2 regions of the Megasphaera elsdenii DSM 20460 genome follow, and region 2 is predicted to be linked to the other one. Evidence: riboswitches for the same ligand, from Rfam matches in the RefSeq annotation. Region 2 holds a riboswitch; the other holds the start of a gene.
What was found. Region 2 has a riboswitch for FMN ahead of C6362_RS02065 (bifunctional 3,4-dihydroxy-2-butanone-4-phosphate synthase/GTP cyclohydrolase II). Riboswitches for the same ligand answer to the same signal wherever they lie in the genome.
Positions count from the first base shown of each region.

Region 1 (3,403 bases), 700 kb from region 2:
CCCGGCGCAACCAGATCCGCCGGCCGGCGGTGGCCAATATAGACCAGCTGCTGGTCATCATGGCGGCCCAGTCGCCGGACCCGAACCGTTTCCTCGTCGACAAGATGCTCATGACCTGTGAATACGGCGGCATCCATCCGACGCTGTGCTTCAATAAGTGCGACCTGGACCGGGACACAGCCGAAGCCTATAAAGCCTTTTATGAACGCTGCGGCTATGACGTCTATCTCGTGTCGGCCAAGACCGGCGAAGGCCTGGATACGCTGCGGGCTCTCCTGCCGCACCGCATGACGGCCTTTGCCGGCCCGTCGGGCGTCGGCAAGTCCAGCCTGCTGTCGCAGCTCCTGGGGCGGAAGGACTTGTCCGTCGGCGCCGTCAGCGAAAAGATCAAGCGCGGCCGCCATACGACGCGCCATTCGGAAATCATGCGCCTCGACAGCGACACGTACGTCGTCGATACGCCGGGCTTCAGTGCCCTCGATTTCGAGCACCTCGACCCCCGGGAAGTCCTGCGCTTGTTCCCGGATATGCTGCCCTACAGCGGCGGCTGCAAGTTCTCATCGTGCCTGCACCTGTCCGAACCGGAATGTACGGTCAAACAAGCCGTAGCCGACGGCCATATCCAGGCCGAACGCTACGATACATATTGTAAGATACTCACTTCCATTGCAGAAAGGAAACGATAGTTATGGTAACCATTTGCCCCTCTATATTGTCGGCTGATTTTTCCCGCCTGGCCGAAGAAATCCAGGACGTTGAACGGAAGGGGGCCGACTGCATCCATCTCGACTTGATGGACGGCCATTTCGTACCGAACCTGACCTTCGGCGTACCGGTCATCAAAGCCCTGCGCAGCTGCACGAAACTGCCTTTCGATGCCCATCTCATGGTCGAACATCCGGAAACCTATATCGACGGCCTGGCGGCTGCCGGCGTCCAGTACGTCACGGTCCATCAGGAAGCCTGTGTCCACCTCGACCGGGTCCTGCAGCAGATCCGCGAAGCAGGCATGAAAGGCGGCGTCGCCCTTAATCCGGCGACCCCCGTATCTTCCTTGTCCTGCGTGGCCGGGCAGTTGGATATGATCCTAATCATGAGCGTCAATCCCGGCTTCGGCGGCCAGAAATTCATCCCCTATGCCGTCGATAAGATCCGCCAGGCGAAAGCCCTCCTGGAACAGGCCGGCAATACGGCGGCCGTCATCGAAGTCGACGGCGGCGTCAATGCCAAGACTGTCCAGGCCGTCAAAGACGCCGGTGCGACCTTCCTCGTCGCCGGCAGTGCCGTCTTCGGAGCTGAAGACCGGGCCGCAGCCATTGCGTCCTTACGATAAGGACTTGTATTTCTTCCTTGCATGTGCTAAAATCATACATGTAGTTCAAGTGAATAAGGATAGTCTTTGAGGCAAGGTGAGAAAGCGGCGCTTTCAATTCCTGACCGGCGGTGACAGTCCGCTAACCCGCAAGGGTTGAACCGATGCAATTTCGGTACCGACAGTACAGTCTGGATGGGAAAAGACGACAGATTGTGTTTTTGTTGCGCTCAAAAGGCTATGGGAATCTTACGTCCATAGCCTTTTTTTATCTTGCAAATCTGAATGGAAGGGAAGGAATACATTGGAACCGGCAGAGTATATGAAAAAAGCCCTGGACTTGGCAAAGACCGCCCTGGGCTATACGACATCTAACCCGGCTGTCGGCTGTGTCATCGTCAAAGACGGTGAAATCGTCGGCACGGGCTATCACCATAAGGCCGGCACGCCCCATGCGGAAGTATGGGCTTTGCGTGAAGCCGGCGAACGGGCTAAAGGAGCGACGGTCTATGTGACTCTCGAACCGTGCGCCCATTACGGACGGACGCCGCCCTGCGCCCGGACCCTCGTTGAAAAGGGCGTCGGCAAAGTCGTCATGGCCATGCTCGACCCGAACCCCTTAGTCGCCGGCAAGGGGGCCGCGATCCTGCGGCAGGCGGGCATCCCCGTCGAAGTCGGCCTCCTGTCGAAGGAAGCAGCCCAGCTCAACGAAGTCTTCATCAAGAACATGATGGTCCAGAAACCGTTCATCGCCATCAAATTGGCCCAAAGCCTCGATGGCCGCACGGCTTCGCGGACGGGGAAATCCCAGTGGATCACCAATGACTGGGCCCGCAGTTACGGGCACTACCTGCGCTCTATCTACGACGGCATCCTGGTCGGTATCAATACGGTCCTGACCGATAATCCGCTCCTGACCAGCCGCATCGAACGGCCTGGCCAGGACGCACCGCATCAGCCTGTACGCGTCGTACTGGATACCAAAGGACGGACACCTTTGAATTCACTCGTCGTCACCGATAAGACGACGCAGACCCTTATCGTCACGACGTCTTTGTGCCCCGTAGAGAAGATGAAGGCTTTGAAAAACGCCGGCGTCCGCGTCATCCTGGCTCCGCTCCAGGACGGCAAGACCATCTACTTGCCTGACGCCTTGCAACTCCTGCATGATGAAGGACTGACCAGCATCCTCGTCGAAGGCGGCAGCACCGTCCAGGGGAGCTTCTTCGATGCCCGCCTGGTCGATAAGATTTATGCCTTCGTCGGCGACAAGGTTATCGGTGGTACTGGCGCATTGCCGTCGGTTGGCGGCTGCGGCGTCGATGAGCTCGATGAATGTATGCCGCTGCTCTATGATTCGGTAGAGCTCCATGAAAATAACATATTGATTACGGCATATAATGCCAACAGGGAGGGTGCCTATGTTCACTGGCATCATTGAGGAACTGGGGACGATTGCCCATATGGACCGCCGCCCCGATTCTATCCGCCTGACCATTCAGGCGCACAAAGTATTAGAAGGCACGCAGCTTGGCGACAGCATTGCCGTCAACGGCGTCTGCCTGACCGTTACGGATATGACGGATTCGACCTTTTCGGCCGATGTCATGCATGAAACCATGCGCCGTTCGTCGTTCAGCACCATCAAGAGCGGCTCTAAAGTCAACCTCGAACGGGCCATGCAGGTCGGCGGCCGCCTGGGTGGTCACATCGTCAGCGGCCACATCGACGGCGTCGGCCATGTCGCCCGCATCGCGACGGACGGCATTGCCCGGGTCATCACCATTTCCATCCCGAAGGATATGGAACCGTTCATCGTCGAAAAAGGGTCCATCACCATCGACGGCATCAGCTTGACCGTCGTATCCGTCGGCAACAGCCAATTTTCCGTTTCCATCATCCCCCATACCATGGCCAATACGACGCTTATGGATAAACATCCGGGGGCTATCGTCAATTTGGAAACCGATGTCATCGGGAAATACGTCCATAGCTTTACCGTCGGTCATCCGTCGCAGGCTTCTTCGGGCCTGACGATGGAAAAACTGCTGGAAAATGGATTTTAACATAATTATTTCAGAATAGGAGTGT
Region 1 is NZ_CP027570.1:2,209,890-2,213,292, forward strand. It holds gene rsgA (ribosome small subunit-dependent GTPase A) at 1-686, shown strand, start outside; gene rpe (ribulose-phosphate 3-epimerase) at 689-1,333, shown strand; FMN riboswitch at 1,392-1,523, shown strand; gene ribD (bifunctional diaminohydroxyphosphoribosylaminopyrimidine deaminase/5-amino-6-(5-phosphoribosylamino)uracil reductase RibD) at 1,617-2,753, shown strand; gene C6362_RS10465 (riboflavin synthase) at 2,734-3,378, shown strand.
Region 1: another riboswitch for FMN. It lies ahead of ribD (bifunctional diaminohydroxyphosphoribosylaminopyrimidine deaminase/5-amino-6-(5-phosphoribosylamino)uracil reductase RibD); the one in region 2 lies ahead of C6362_RS02065 (bifunctional 3,4-dihydroxy-2-butanone-4-phosphate synthase/GTP cyclohydrolase II).

Region 2 (3,403 bases):
GAACAAGAGACTGAAAAAGTCTTACCTTATAGTATACCGTGCTTTAAGCACAAGATAAAGTTTTTTTGCAAAATTCCTTTTAAAATGGGCAGAGGTTATATATAATAGAGGCACGACATTTTGTATCTTATTCCGAGGGGGAACACTTATGCATTACGAAAAAATCACGACAGAAATCCTGGAAAAATTAAAGGCCATCGTCGGCCCGAAGAACGTCGTCACCGACGCCGATGCCATGCAGCCTTACTCCCATGACGAAGTGACCGATCCGGCTTATCACCACATGCCGGAAGCCGTCGTCTTTGCCGAAACGGCACAGCAGGTCAGTGCCATCATCAAATTGGCCAACGCCTGCCACTTCCCTGTCGTCCCCCGCGGGGCCGGCACAGGCCTGGCTTGCGGGGCTGTCCCGGAATACGGCGGCCTCGTCTTGTCACTGGAAAAGATGAATAAGATCCTGGAAATCAATGAAAACGGACTCTATGCCGTCGTCGAACCGGGCGTGCGCACGTCAGACCTGCAGGAAGCAGCCGAAAAGAAAGGCCTCTTCTATGCCGGCGACCCGTGCAGCGGCGATTCATGCTTCATCGGCGGCAACATCGCCACCAACGCCGGTGGCAATAGGGCTGTCAAATACGGGACGACGCGCCACCAGGTCTACAGCGTAGAAGTCGTCAATCCGACAGGGCGCATCGTCAACCTCGGCGCGCGGCTGCAGAAACAGTCGACAGGCTATTCCCTGGACCAGCTGGTCATCGGCTCGGAAGGGACCCTGGGCATCATCACCAAGGCCACGCTGAAACTCCTGCCCAAGCCGAAATACGCCTTGGATCTGCTGGCCATCTTCGACGACCGCCGCCAGGCCATGGGCGTCGTCACCAAGATCATCAAAGCCGGCATCACGCCGACGTGCGTTGAATTTATGGACAACATCACCATCAAGTCCGTCGAAAAGTACCTCAATGAAAACCTCCAGGGCAGCGACAACGGCAACTACGTCATCGTCGAAGTCGAAGGGACCAGCGAAGACGACCTGGACGACAAAGCCGTCGTCCTCGACGAAGTCTGCACGGAAAATGGCGCTTCGTCAGTTCTCGTCGCCGACCACAACAAGATTTGGCAGGCCCGCAAGGCCTTTGCCGAAGCCGTCCGTGCCGAAAGCCTCATCGTCTGCAAAGAAGACGTCGTCGTCCCTGTCGACCAGGAAGCAGCCCTCCTCGATGAAATCCTTCGCCTGGCCCAGAAATATAACTTGGTCACCCGCATCGCCAGCCATGCCGGCGACGGCAATATCCACTTGAACATCCTCAAGAACGAAGATGCCACCTATGAAGACTGGGACCAGCGGGTCAAGGCCAACCAGCAGGAACTGTACAAGTTCATCTATGCCCACGGCGGCCGCCTGTCCGGCGAACACGGCATCGGCTATAAGCGCAAGCACTTGATGGAGGAATTTACCGATCCTGGCGAACTGGAAATGATGAAAGCCATCAAGAAGGCCCTCGATCCCAACGACATCCTCAACCCGGGGAAAATCTTCGACGTCGAGTAACTTGCAAAAATGGCGGCTACCGTGTATAATACATAACAGAACTGAATAAGACATATATCTTCAGGGCAGGGTGAAATTCCCGATCGGCGGTATAGTCCGCGAACGCTACGGCGTAGGAGCCACTGGCTCGTGATTTGGTGCAATTCCAAAACCGACAGTATAGTCTGGATGGAAGAAGATGTGGCGTGCTGCGCTTGCAGCCTGCCTTTCCTTGCATGTCAAAGCCCTGTGCCACTGGCCAGGGCTTTTTTGATACCATTCATAAAACTGATAAACAGACTTTAAGGAGGTCTTTATTTTGACTACAGAAAAACGTAAATTCAACACCATCGAAGAAGCACTGGAAGAATTGCAGGCCGGCCATATCATCATCGTCACCGATGACCCGGACCGCGAAAACGAAGGCGACTTCATCTGCGCCGCCCAGTACTGCACGACCGAAAACATGAACTTCATGGCCAGCCACGGCAAGGGCCTTATCTGCATGCCTATGAGCATCGAATATGCCCATAAGCTCGGTCTGCCCCAGATGGTCAGTGAAAATACAGATAATCACGAAACGGCCTTCACCGTTTCCATCGACCACGTCGATACGACGACGGGTATCTCCGCTGTCGAACGCGCCCTGACGGCCCGCAAATGTGTCGAAGAATCGGCTCGTCCCGAAGACTTCCGCCGTCCTGGCCACAACTTCCCGCTCATCGCCAAACGCGGAGGCGTCCTGACCCGCAATGGCCACACAGAAGCCACGGTCGACCTCATGCGCCTGGCAGGGCTCAAACAAGTCGGCCTGTGCTGTGAAATCATGGCCGATGACGGCACGATGATGCGCACGCCGGACCTCTGGAAAATCGCCGATAAATACGGCCTGAAATTCATCACCATCCACGACCTCCAGAACTACTGCCGCCGCCACGACAAACACGTCATCCGCGAAGCCGTCGCCAAGATGCCGACGAAGTTCGGCGAATTCAAGATCTACGGCTACATCAACGACCTGACCGGCGAACACCACGTCGCCCTGGTCAAAGGCGAAATCGGCGATGGCAAGAACCTCTTGTGCCGTGTCCACTCCGAATGCCTCACAGGCGACGTCTTCGGCTCCCGCCGCTGCGACTGCGGCGAACAGCTGGCAGCTGCCCTGACGCAGATCAACGCCGAAGGCCGGGGCATCCTCCTCTACATGCGCCAGGAAGGCCGCGGCATAGGCCTCATCAATAAACTCAAGGCCTATGTCCTCCAGGAACAGGGCTACGACACGGTCGAAGCCAATGAAAAACTCGGTTTCGCACCGGACCTTCGTGAATACTGGATTGGTGCCCAGATTCTCCAGGACATGGGCGCCAAAGAAATCCGCCTGCTCACGAACAACCCGGAAAAAGTCTACGGCCTCGAAGGCTTCGGAGTCGAAATCGTAGAACGGGTCCCCATTGAAATGAAACCGCAGAAATTCGACGAATTTTACTTGGAAACGAAAAAGAATAAAATGGGCCACATCCTCCCCCATCTGCATTAAGAGCGAGGAAAAAAGGCGCTGTCCCATGAAGACAGCGCCTTTTTTCGTGGTTCGTGTTTCGTGGTTCGTGGCTCGTGGCTCTCCTTATAGGAGAGCTGTCAGCGAAGCTGACTGAGAGGTTGCTCTTTCAGCATGTGGTTCGAAGTTTGCAGAGCTTGCCACGTGCAAGCCTCTACAGATGTGACGCCTCGGGAATTTCTACAAACTCCGTACTACAAACTATAAAGTAAAAGGAACCTAGCATGATGGCAGAAACCTTCATACAACACACTCTCCTATTGCAGCAAAGTGAATTTATCCTTTCGGTAATCGATGAGGCCTTCTTTCTTCATCTT
Region 2 is NZ_CP027570.1:427,267-430,669, forward strand. It holds gene C6362_RS02060 (FAD-binding oxidoreductase) at 149-1,552, shown strand; FMN riboswitch at 1,605-1,736, shown strand; gene C6362_RS02065 (bifunctional 3,4-dihydroxy-2-butanone-4-phosphate synthase/GTP cyclohydrolase II) at 1,851-3,068, shown strand; gene C6362_RS02070 (Crp/Fnr family transcriptional regulator) at 3,344-3,403, opposite strand, start outside.